4 regions of the Paenibacillus ottowii genome follow, and region 1 is predicted to be linked to each of the others. Evidence: predicted binding sites of a transcription regulator. Region 1 holds the regulator's gene; each other region holds the start of a gene.
What was found. Region 1 encodes Rex, which represses fermentation and respiration genes when NADH is low (regulators of the CRP and FNR family bind a similar motif). Its sites were predicted from a motif close to TTGTGAAATATTTCACAA; they were not measured.
Positions count from the first base shown of each region.

Region 1 (3,218 bases):
GTCACCAACTGCTGCCAAGCTACGAACATCTGGTCATTGATGAAGCTCATCATTTAGAGGAAGTAGCTGGCAAGCACCTGGGCATGCATATGAAATATTTCACACTCGTGCACACGCTGACTCGATTGTTCAAGGACAGTAAAAATGGACAATTGCCTTCGCTACGTCAGCAGTTGGCAAAATCGGGGCATGAGAAGTCAACAGAGTGGGCCTCAACCATTGACCAGCTGTATCCACTCGTTTTAGAGGTTAAGGAAACTTGGGACCTGTTAAGCGATAAGCTGTTTGGCATGTTGCCGGAACGTACTGATGCAACGCCGGGAGAAACAGGGCAGTTTTCTTCACGTCTCAAACCATCGGCCAAGCCCGCAAAGTGGGATCAGGCGGCAGCATTGGAAAATCAGCTTTATGTAACGATGAGCGAAATTTTGCGCAAGGGCGACAAGCTGATGCTGGATGTCAAGGAAGAACATGACGATTATGCGGCAGATAGTCTCATTACAGATATCACGGGTCTGTTTAAGGATTTGGCGGGAATTAAGGAAAATTTACGTTTCTTTATACGACTCGATGATGAAACAACCGTATACTGGCTTGAAGCGAGTGGGCAATTCCGTAGTAAGTCATTGCAATTTTATGCGGTGCCCGTCGATGTGAGCCGTCAGTTGAAAGAAATGTTTTTTGACAAAAAAAGAAGTATTATTCTGACATCTGCTACTTTATCGGTAGATAAGTCGTTTCAGTACATGACCGAGCAACTCGGCTTGCAGGAGGCTGCGGATCAAGGACGATTAATGACTTCTCAGCTCCCATCCCCTTTTAATTACAGGGATCAGGTGTTGCTGGTCATTCCGCGGGATTTTCCGAGTGTGAAGGGCAGTGTAGGGGATGCACACTTTGTAGAGATGCTCGTTAGCTCTCTAGGGGCGACTGCTCAGGCAACGCGGGGGAGAATGCTTGTTCTGTTTACTTCCTATCGGATGCTCCGGCAAGTGTATGAGCCGCTCAAAGAAGCGCTGGCATCCAGTGATATCACCGTGTTAGGACAAGGTGTGGACAGTGGAAGCCGCAGCAAGCTAACCCGCCGGTTTCAGGAAGCCAAAGCTTCCGTACTGCTGGGTACCAGCAGCTTCTGGGAAGGCGTCGATATTCCAGGGAAGGCACTCACTTGCCTGGCCATCGTTCGCTTGCCGTTTCAACCGCCCAATCACCCGTTACTGGAGGCAAAAAGCGAGTTGCTCCAGCAGCAGAAGAAGAATCCATTCATGAAGCTGTCTGTACCACAGGCAGTGATCCGTTTCAAACAGGGATTTGGTCGGTTGGTACGTACAGCGAGCGACCACGGAGTCGTCATTGTCTACGATACACGTGTGATCGAATCCTATTACGGAAAGCACTTTTTGTACTCGTTGCCGGGACCAAAAATGGAGCATATGCCATCTGAGCAAATGGTGCCACGCATTGCGGAATGGCTCCAATCCGCCCCGGAGACAGAGGCACAACGGACGGACACCTAAAGTCCGTTACAATTAGGGGGAGCAAGTATGAAATCAGATAAAATTTCAGAGGCTGTCGTACGGAGATTACCCGTATATTTACGTTATCTGAATGCACTGCACAAACGGGAAGTGGCTACGGTCTCTTCTCAAGAGCTGGGGCAGAGGCTGGATTTGAATCCGGCCCAAATCCGTAAAGATCTGGCCTATTTTGGCGATTTTGGCCGGAAGGGTATCGGTTATGATGTTTCTTATCTAATTGAGAAAATACGCCATATCCTGAAAATCGACCAGCAAATTAATGTAGTGTTGGTCGGAGCGGGTAATCTGGGTCAAGCCCTTTCGAACTATAACGCTTATTTAAAAGACAATATGAAGATTGTGGCGGTGTTTGATTCGTTTCCAGATAAGGTTGGGACCAAAATCAATACCTTAGTCGTTCAGTCGATGGATGAACTGGAAGCAACTGTGAAGGAAAAAAATATTCGAATCGGGATTATTACTGTGCCTGATTTTGAGGCACAGCAGGTAGCTGACAGGCTCATTGAGAGTGGAATTGGAGCGATTTTGAACTTTGCCCCTATCATTCTCAAGGCACCAGCTAACATTCGGATACATGCCACAGACTTTACAACTGATTTGCTTAGCCTCGCGTATTATTTGGAGGATGGAAAGGAAGAAGCACAATATGACAGTGAATAAATGGGTAATTAAAAACGGGTCTTTTGCCGTAAATGGAGCCGAAGCGGGGGTAATCCATGGTTTTATGATTGTGGAGGATAGCCGCATTACTTACATTGGCGAGACTTTGCCTGCTGGTGAGGAAGAGACGGAAACAATCGACGGTAAGGGGCTATTGTTCTTACCTGGACTGGTGAATACTCATGGTCATGCGGCGATGTCTCTGCTGCGAGGGTATGGAGATGACCTGGCCCTTCAAGTGTGGCTGCAGGAAAAAATGTGGCCTATGGAGGCCAAGTTTACATCTACAGATGTGTACTGGGGAACATCTTTGTCAGTGTTAGAAATGCTGAAAGGTGGAACCACGACTTTCCTGGATATGTACGACCATATGGATGAGGTGGCTCGTGTAGCTGAAGAGTCTGGCATTCGTGCAAGTCTGATGCGTGGAGCAATTGGGCTATGCTCAGAAGAAGAACAGCGGATCAAGCTGGCTGAGGCCGTAACTTTTGCGCGCAACTGGCATGGTAAAGCAGACGGTCGTATCACAACCATGATGTCGCCGCATGCCCCGTACACATGTCCGCCTGCGTTTATCGAGAAATTCGTTCAAGCTGCACATGATCTCGATTTACCATTGCATACGCACATGTCCGAGACGATCGCCGAAGTTGAGCAAAACGTTCGTGATTACGGTTTGCGTCCAGTTGCACATTTAGATAAGCTTGGCTTTTTCTCTCGTCCTGCCTTGGTTGCCCACGGCGTTCACTTGAACGACGAAGAAATTGCCTTATTAGCAGAACGAGGTGTGGCGGTCTCCCATAATCCAGGCAGCAACTTGAAGCTGGCAAGCGGCGTAGCAAGAGTGCCTGAACTGCTGCGTGCAGGAGTGACCGTTTCTCTTGGAACAGATGGTCCTGCCAGCAATAATAACCTGGATATGTTCGAGGAAATGCGTCTGGCAGCACTGATTCACAAGGGAGTATCTGGCGACCCTACGGCAGTTCCTGCCAATGAAGCACTGCTTCTGGCAACAGAATA
Region 1 is NZ_CP191577.1:992,650-995,867, reverse strand. It holds gene dinG (ATP-dependent DNA helicase DinG) at 1-1,517, shown strand, start outside; gene ACQQ6X_RS04605 (redox-sensing transcriptional repressor Rex) at 1,545-2,198, shown strand; gene ACQQ6X_RS04600 (amidohydrolase) at 2,185-3,218, shown strand, end outside.

Region 2 (3,218 bases), 1.3 Mb from region 1:
CCCATGATCTGTCCATAGATCTCATCTGTCATTTCCGTTTGCTGACGCACATATTTTTGCAGACTAGCAGATTCACTCACATCGCCGAACAGTACAGTACCAACAATTTTATTATCACGAAGCAGTATCTTTTTGTATGTTCGCTTCCACTCATCCTTCGCTACAATCGCCGTATGCTCAGGCTGAGTTATGAATTCGCCAGCTGAGAAAACATCTACCCCTGAAATTTTAAGCTTGGTGGAAACTACCGATCCTGCATAGCCTTCCGTATCCACGCCTGCCAAATGCTTGGCAATCACACTTCCCTGTTCAAACAGCGGAGCTACCAGACCGTAGCAAATTCCACGGTGCTCAACACATTCCCCTACAGCGTATACATCCGGCATGGAGGTTCTCATGAAATCATCGACCACAATCCCGCGCTTCGTTTCCATACCACTTTCTATAGCTACCTGGATATTAGGCTTAATTCCGACGGCCATTACAACCAAATCTGCCTCCAGCTCGCTTCCATCCGAGAAGCGCAGTCCTTGTACCCGATCTTGACCGTACACTTCCGCAGTTTGCATTTGCATAGCAAACTTGATTCCCTGACGTTCCAGTTCTGCTTTCAACATCGCAGAGCCTTCCCGGTCCAACTGACGTTCCATCAAATCTTCCATTAGATGAACGACCGTAACATCCATCCCGAGATTGACCAAGCCTTTAGCTGCCTCCAGCCCTAACAGACCTCCGCCAATGACAGCTGCCTTTTTATAGGTTTTCGCCGCCTCAAGCATTGCCGAGCAATCGGCAATATCTCGGAAACCAATAACGCCTGGTAACTCTTTGCCCGGAATAGGCAGAATAAACGATTGTGAACCAGTGGCTACCAAAGCCACATCATAATCAATTTCCAGTCCGTCTTCGGTGTGAATTTTCTTGTGCTCACCGTCGATGCTTTTAACCATTTTTCCTGTATATAAAGTAATCCCTTGATCCGCATACCATTGCAAATCGTTCAGTATGATATCATCTATTGTTTTACTACCTTCCAGCACATAAGAGAGCATGATCCTGTTATAGTTCGGATGCGGTTCACTCCCCAGAACTGTAATTTCGTACTTATCTGTTAATTTTAAAATTTGTTCGACCGTATTGATACCAGCCATCCCGTTCCCTATAACCACAAGCTTTTGTTTACTGTTTATCATATACCGGTTCCTCCATTCATTCGACGATATTCCCTATCCGACGACATCTCCTACGTTCCTATGAAATTCTGTTTATGCTTCTTATTCTAATACAGCAGATAGGTCTATATGTGATTCGGATCACAATGGAGTTGTAATTATGAATTATTAGGGATTTCCCCATTTCACTTCAAGGGATAATGGTAAGAGCCGGTAATGATACAGTGAATCAAATGAATCTTTTCAATTCATGTGTAAATACAACCTTTTTAAGGAATACTTTATGAACAACTTATATCTAATGAGACAATGAATTGAATGGTTTGGAGGTAATCCGCATGTGGTCCAAAATCATTTCGTATTTTCCTAGCTGGAGTACACTCTTTCAAGCTGGTCTCGCGTTGATTATTCCTTTAGGAATTTATTATATAAACCACTCGCTTTTTTCGTTTGTCGGCAGTAAGGGAGCCAAAACTAAACATTCTTCCGGTCGTCCGCTCTCTGGCAAACATCACGAAGAAGATGTTGATCAAAAACATGAACCAAGCCCTAAAGTAACCGGGAATTATGATTCCGACTTACAGGCAATTCGTGAAGCTATAGGCCAAAATAGTGATGTGCATTTTCGTGAGTTTGTGATGAAGAAATTTCATACTCGGTCCGTGTTAGTCTTCATAGAAGGTATGCAGGATGAAAAGCTTATGAGCAAGCAGGTTTTAGAGGTTTTGATGTTTGAGGACGGGCAGGGCCAGGATCAACAGAAACAGCCGGAGGGGTTGAGTAACTCTTTTATAAAGGAAAGCCTGATGCCAATTACGCAAATTAGTGAAGTTACCAGTATGGAGGAACTATATGAGTTCATCCTTTTAGGCCATACCGTCTTATTAATTGAAGGAATGAAAGAAGCACTGCTGGTGGGCTCGCCTAACGGCGCTATACGCTCCGTCAATGAACCAACCTCTGAATCGTTGCTCCGGGGACCCAGAATCGGTTTCACGGAAGTATTGAGTGAAAACACTTCGATGCTTCGACGCCAGGGCTTAAATAAAAGTCTGGAAATGAAGAAATTTCAAGTGGGAAGCAGAATCAAAAAGGACCTGGTTATCGCGTATATAAAAGATATTGTGAATCCGGATCTCCTTGAAGAAGTGAAGCGCAGGATTTCAAAAATAGACATGGATTTTTTACCGGAATCCGGTTATGTGGAACAACTCATCGAAGACAATTATTTAAGTCCATTCCAGCAGGCTCATAACACAGAGCGTCCCGACCGTGTTATTAATGCTTTATTGGAGGGAAGAATTGCGATCTTACTGGATGGCACCCCCTTTGCACTTATTGTCCCGGTGACCTTCAGTATGCTGCTTCAATCTCCCGAGGACTATTATGAGCGGTGGATTCCAGGAACACTTTTACGTCTGCTGCGGTTTAGCGGGGCGTTTATAGCGCTTATGGGTCCTGCTTTGTACATCTCTTTTATATCGTTCCATCCCGGTTTGATTCCGACCAAACTGATCATTAGCATTATCGGAACCCGTCAAGGCGTCCCCTTCCCATCGGTCATAGAGGTTCTGATTTTGGAAATCTCTATCGAAATTTTACGGGAAGCCGGTATTCGCTTGCCCAAGCCCATTGGACCTGCGATGGGCATTGTGGGAGGCTTGGTCATCGGTGATGCTGCTGTTAATGCGGGCATCGTAAGCCCATTCTTGGTGATTGTAGTTGCTGTTACTGCTATTTCTTCGTTTTCGATACCGACATACAGTGCAGGTATTACCTTGCGTCTCTTGCGTTTCGCCGGAATGTTCTTTGCAGCAATGCTGGGCATGTTTGGAACCATATTGTTCTTTCTGCTAATTTGTATCCATCTGACGAAGTTGAACAGCTTTGGTGTACCCTATGTAACTCCCTTTTCTCCCATGCGCCTAAGCGATTGGAAGGATGTGTACATCCGGGCCCCTCTATCTCTAATGAAGCGAAGACCTGTAATGATGAAAACACAGCAACGCAAACGACGATCATGATGCCCAATATGAAGGAGGAGCT
Region 2 is NZ_CP191577.1:5,208,078-5,211,295, forward strand. It holds gene nirB (nitrite reductase large subunit NirB) at 1-1,193, opposite strand, end outside; gene ACQQ6X_RS24155 (spore germination protein) at 1,511-3,196, shown strand.
Region 2: nirB (nitrite reductase large subunit NirB) is a predicted target of Rex. The motif match lies at 1,302-1,319, and genes of this name have one in related genera.

Region 3 (3,218 bases), 1.5 Mb from region 1:
TGTTGGAAGACCGTTGAAGTTGCTACAACATTCAGTGACGGGATATCTGCACGCCATCCTTGGTCCGTTGCTTTACGCAGCCATTTGAAGTGTTGAGTGATCATCGAGTCAACCACACGCAGGAAGGCTTCGTAACTTGCAAAGAAACCATGACGACCTGTTAACACATAACCTTCCAGCAATCCTTCCGCTTGATGCTCGGATAATTGGGAATCAATGACACGACCATAAGATGACAAGAATTCATCATTAGGCTCAATAATTTGATCCATCCATTGGCGTTTGGTTACTTCAAAAACAGGAGCCAAGCGGTTAGACATCGTTTCATCAGGTCCAAAGATTCTGAAATTGCGATTCTCTTCATTTAAAACAACCACATCTTTAACGTATTTACCCAAAACCGACATATCTTGCGCAATCACTTTACCAGGCGTGGAGTTATCCAGCGCATAGTTACGGAAATCTGGCAATTTCAAGTCTTTAATGAGGTTACCCGCATTCGCAACAGGGTTCATTCCCATTCGTTTATTGCCTGTAGGCAGAATTTCGGCAATCTCAGCTTTTAAACGGCCGTTTTCATCGAATAATTCCTCTGGTCTATAGCTATTCAACCATTCTAATAAAGCAGGTGCGTGCTGCATATTTTTTTGATCAACTGGAATTGGAACCTGATGGGCACGGAACGAATTTGTATTCGGTACGCCGTCCCATTCCTTTGGACCTGTCCAGCCTTTAGGTGAACGGAAGATAATCACTGGCCACGCCGGACGAGTAAGATCATTATTTTCACGCGCATTCTTCTGAATAGCTTCAATCTTCTCGATGGCAGTATCTAATACTTTCGCCATTTCTGGATGCATGTGGTTAGGATCTTCACCTTCAACAAAAAACGGTTCCCAACCCAAACCTTTAAAGAACGAGGTTAACTCTTCCTTTGATTGGCGAGACATGATCGTTGGGTTACTAATTTTGAAGCCATTTAAATGCAAGATCGGCAGCACTGCGCCATCCGTGATTGGGTTGATAAATCTGTTAGAGAACCACGAAGCCGCTAATGGACCCGTTTCAGCTTCACCATCCCCAATAACAACAGCCGAAATCAAACTCGGATGATCCAAAATAGCACCCACACCATGAGAAAGAGAATAGCCCAGCTCTCCACCTTCATGGATAGATCCAGGTGTTTCAGGAGCAGCATGTGAAGCAATACCACCAGGGAACGAAAATTGTTTGAACAGTTTCTTCATGCCTGCGATATCCTGCGTGATTTGCGGATAGATTTCAGTGTAGCTTCCATCAAGATATGAATTGGAGACCATCACCTGGCCGCCGTGACCAGGGCCTTCAATGTAAAGCATGTTCAAATCATATTTATTAATAACACGATTAAGGTGAGCATAAATAAAGTTTTGGCCTGGAATCGTGCCCCAGTGTCCAATAGGCTTCACCTTTACATCCGAATCTTTCAAAGGTTCTCTCAACAAAGGATTGTCTTTTAAATAAAGCTGACCTACTGAAATATAGTTGGTTGCACGCCAGTAGGCATCCAGTTTTTTCAAATATGTTGGAGATGAGTATTCTGCTAACACGGGTGATAAGGCCATGATGTCCACTCCCTAGTAATTTGTTTTGTAATCTTGTTTGTAATTTATTTCCGGAAATTTCATCTACATGTACATCATAACGCTACGCCGATTAAATTCAACCTTTTTCACAAGTGATACGGTCCAATTTTGTGAAATTTTGAACATACTATGAAATATAAATTAAAAAGACAGTAAAATAGCTCTTACATTAAAATATATAGAAGTTTAAACCAATAAAATTTGTGTTAAATGAAGGATTCGCAGACTCTAATTCTTTTTCAAAAGCATATAAAAAAGACCGGAGAATTCTCCAGTCTTTTCGTTAGTGTACCGATACAAAGGTATTAAATTTTAAATATTTGTAATGAAATCGCATATGTGAAAATTCAAATGGCGTGCCGTTATCCAAAAAGAAAACACCCTCCATAATGCCCACGGGCTCGTTTTCTTTCAATTGTAGTAGCTCTTGGTCATCCTCTTGAGACGGCTCTGCAAAAATAGATAAAAAGGATTTGGTGACGGCCAAGTTTCGCGAGTCCTCTAAATAATTAAAAATAGAACCCTCAATAATCGTCTGATTTAAATCTTGGACAATTTTAATGGGAATGTAGCCCGTTTCGATCATAAAGGGATCGTCATCAAACAGACGTAAGCGAACGATTTTATAAACAAAATCATGAGTATCCAAGAACAAATCGCGCTGTAGCTCTTCTGTCGGTGGAACGACCTCAAAGCTCAATACTTTGATTTTGGGCTTTTTGCCATGCATTTGAAAATTATCAGTAACTCCTAGATTAGAGCCTTCGTAGTTAAAGATAGATTCATTTCTTATGTATAATGGATTAATAAATGTCCCGGAACCCTGCTTTTTGAAAATAATTCCGACACTCTCCATTTTAGTCAGAGCACGCTTTATGGAACTACGACTAACCTGGTAAGTCTCACTAAGACTACGTTCATCTGGCAATCTCATATCGGCAAACTTTCCAGCGAAAATTTTCATTTTAAGATCGTCAATAATTTGCTTATAGACAAATTGTGTCATAAAGTACTCCTCTTTCAGGTCTTCTATAACTCCATATATTTTACCATAAACATGCCCATTTGATCTCATGTTTGTTTGCGTCCCTTTTACTTTACATCCTTATGCATAATACTTCCATGACATATACATCACACCACTGAACATATCTACAAAATAGCCAAAAATACAGAAGTCTCACCTTAACATGCGCATAAGACCAAGCCTGTTTCACACCTTCAAGGGTGTTTGACTAGACCAGGCTAAAATCCTTGAATACATTGTTATTATTTATCTTGTTCAAACGTGTTCTAATAAAAATGGTGGGGGGGAGATCACATTGGCTATCCGCTATAGCGTCATCATTCCAACCTATAATCGAGCTCAGCAATTGCTGCTCACACTCACTTCATTTGAAACACAGACTTATCCGAAGCAACTATTCGAAGTCATTGTAGCTGATGATGGTTCTACAGATGGAACGAAAGAAATGGTCGAAGGCTTCAAAGCATCCTATCCTCTTACTTATGTGTCACACCCGGAACAGCGCGGTCGATCTGCCGTGCGAAATTTGGGAATGCGCCGTGCCAAAGGAATGTACATTATTTTCT
Region 3 is NZ_CP191577.1:5,017,420-5,020,637, reverse strand. It holds gene ACQQ6X_RS23395 (phosphoketolase family protein) at 1-1,604, opposite strand, end outside; gene ACQQ6X_RS23390 (GntR family transcriptional regulator) at 1,909-2,700, opposite strand; gene ACQQ6X_RS23385 (glycosyltransferase) at 2,948-3,218, shown strand, end outside.
Region 3: ACQQ6X_RS23395 (phosphoketolase family protein) is a predicted target of Rex. The motif match lies at 1,734-1,751, and genes of this name have one in related genera.

Region 4 (3,218 bases), 1.2 Mb from region 1:
CTTCGTTCCCCAAGGCATGTATGGGATGCTCCGGGATATCAATATGTACCGTAAACCCCTGAGCCGTCAGCAGATCATAAAACTCCAAAATGCTGCGTCTGCACAGTTCTCCTATCTCCAGTCGGGTCAGTGGAATGTCAGTATCGTTAGCTTCCAGCTTCGCCAAGTTAAAAAAGCTTCCAATCAACTCAATCGCCTCGCTGGTCTTTTGATGAATTCTGGATAGCAGCTTTATACGTTCTTCCGGCAGTATATCCGGATCGCCATCCAGCATCTCGGCATATCCAAGCACAACGGTAAGCGGGGTCTTGAGATCGTGGGAAATGTTCGAAATCATTTTTCGCATAGCGATTTGGCTTCGGTTGTAATCGGCTGATACCCTCAAATTTAAATCTAGTAACCGGTTGATTTCCGTCATGAGTCGCTGCAGTTCCACGTCACCTGTAACATATAGCAGCTTTTCCGCATGATTTACGGTCACGATCCGCTCTAGTAGGGTTCGAACATTCTTGATTTTGCGCTTATAGGCGACACGTTCTCGCCACAGCCATAGGATAACGACGGACATCATAAGGACGACAATCCATTCGAAAATGTTTTCGATGTTCATATCAACCGTTCTCCCATTTGTAACCGATGCCCCACAGTGTCTTAATGTGGACAGGGTGAGAGGGATCTTCTTCAATTTTCTCACGCAGACGACGAATATGGACGTTAATCACGTTCTCATCCCCCATATAATCGTCTTTCCAAATAAATCCGTATAGTTGAGCTTTCGTAAATACCCGGTTCGGATTGGATGCAAACAGCTTCAGGATATCGGATTCTTTGGCTGTTAGCTGAATTTCATTTTCATCACGTGTGACTGTAAAATGATCAAAATCAATGCGCAAATTTCCATAGGTCAACACTTGTGCTTGCGGCTGTTCCTCCTGCTGTTGCAGACGAGCATAGGTAGTCGATCGGCGGATTGCGGATTGAATACGTGCCGTCATCTCAAGCATCGAAAAAGGTTTGGCAACATAATCATCTGCCCCGAAGCCTAGTCCAAGCGCTTTATCCACATCGCTATCCTTAGCCGACATAATCAGAATCGGCACGGCGCTGCGGGTACGAATTTGCCGGATTACCTCCATACCGTCAACCTTTGGCATCATCAAATCCACGAGGATCAGGTCGTAAGTATGACGTTCAAAGGCAATAAGCCCTTCTTCCCCGTCATAGGCGGTGGTTAAATTGTAGCCCTCCTTGGTGAGTGCTTTTAGCAGCATTTCAGCAATAGATAGGTCGTCTTCAATAAGTAAAATATGCTGTGGCATAGGTGTGGAACACCCCTAATTTTTAGATTAGCTCGTGTGGCGAACTGTATCTGAATTATATAGAGCGGTGGAGGGGATTTCCATAACATTATCCCAGAATAATTAAAACTCCCGGGATTGCCAGGGAGCTGCGTCACTAACAATTGCACCATCGCATTCAGAAGAAAGACTTAATTCAATCATAATATGGAATAGATTTCGCAAATCAGCGGGTTTATAAAAATACAGGTTTTTATGAATCTAAAAGTAAAATCGTGAAATATTTCACAATAGAAGTGTTGGCATTTGCACGAGACGGGAAGCATGGACCATGTATGATGCACTTGTAAACATCAAAAATCAAAAAAAAGGAGGTACGACAAATGGAGCATCCATTGCATGTTGCTTCGGAGATTGGGGAATTACAAACGGTTTTATTAAAACGTCCGGGACAAGAATTGGAAAACTTAACGCCGGATTATTTACAGCCGTTATTATTTGACGATATTCCCTATTTGCCGATGATTCAAAAAGAACATGATTATTTTGCCCAAACCTTACGCAATCGAGGAATTGAAGTTCTTTATTTGGAACAACTTGCGGCTGAGGCATTAGTGGATGAAAAACTGAGAGAAGAATTTGTTGACCAAATGCTAGAAGAAGGAAGGGCGGAGGGAAATGTTTCACATCGAATTTTAAAAGAATATTTACTTTCCTTCTCCAATGAAGATTTAGTTCAAAAAATAATGAGTGGTGTCCGAAAGAATGAAATTGAAACGAGTAAGAAAGTGCAACTCCATGAATTTATGCAAGATCATTCTCCATTTCATCTAGTTCCACTGCCAAATTTATATTTTACCCGCGATCCTGCAGCAGTGATTGGGGATGGATTAACGATTAATAAAATGAGAGAAACGGCGCGAAGACGTGAATCATTGTTTATAGAGTATGTCATTAAACACCATCCGATATTTACTAGTCATCATGTACCGATTTGGCTGGACCGCAATTATGAGTTTCCAATCGAAGGCGGAGATGAGCTCATTTTAAATGAAGAAACCATTGCTATTGGTGTATCAGCCCGTACCTCAGCTAAAGCCATTGAACGTTTAGCCCTAAATCTATTTAGCCGTCAAAAAAAATTCAAGAGAGTACTAGCCATTGAAATTCCAAAGTGCCGGGCATTTATGCATTTAGATACCGTATTTACGATGGTTGATTATGATAAATTTACAATTCATCCAGCGATCCAGGGACCGCAAGGAAATATGAATATTTATGTTTTAGAGAAAGGTCCAGATGAGGAGACACTTAAAATTACCCATCACACCTCTTTAATGGAATCTCTAAAAGAGGTTTTGGGCTTAAAGGATTTGGTTCTTATTCTTTGCGGAGGAGGAGATGTAATAGCCTCTGCTCGTGAACAATGGAATGACGGATCCAATACATTAGCCATTGCGCCCGGAGTAGTTGTTACGTATGACCGTAACTATGTATCCAATGCTTTATTGCGTGAACATGGTATTGAGGTAATCGAAATATTGAGCTCGGAATTATCCCGTGGCCGCGGGGGACCACGTTGCATGAGTATGCCCATCGTTCGGAAAGATATTTAAATCATAGAGAAAGTAGGGATAAATATGGGAGAAACGATTTCAAGCTTACAAGGAAAAAGTTTTCTTGCGGAGATAGACTTTACAGAAGAGGAATTGTTGTATTTTCTCGATTTAGCAGCAGATTTAAAAGCGAAAAAGAAAAACGGCATTCCCCATCGTTATTTGGAAGGAAAAAATATAGCTCTTTTATTTGAAAAAACTTCTACTCGTACACGGTGTGCATTTACAGTAGCTTGTACAGATTTAGGCGCGCATCCTGAATATTTAGGTAAAGGGGATATTCAGCTCGGTAAAAAAGAATCCG
Region 4 is NZ_CP191577.1:2,202,249-2,205,466, reverse strand. It holds gene ACQQ6X_RS10575 (sensor histidine kinase) at 1-610, opposite strand, end outside; gene ACQQ6X_RS10570 (response regulator transcription factor) at 612-1,319, opposite strand; gene arcA (arginine deiminase) at 1,682-2,914, shown strand; gene argF (ornithine carbamoyltransferase) at 2,939-3,218, shown strand, end outside.
Region 4: arcA (arginine deiminase) is a predicted target of Rex. The motif match lies at 1,572-1,589, and genes of this name have one in related genera.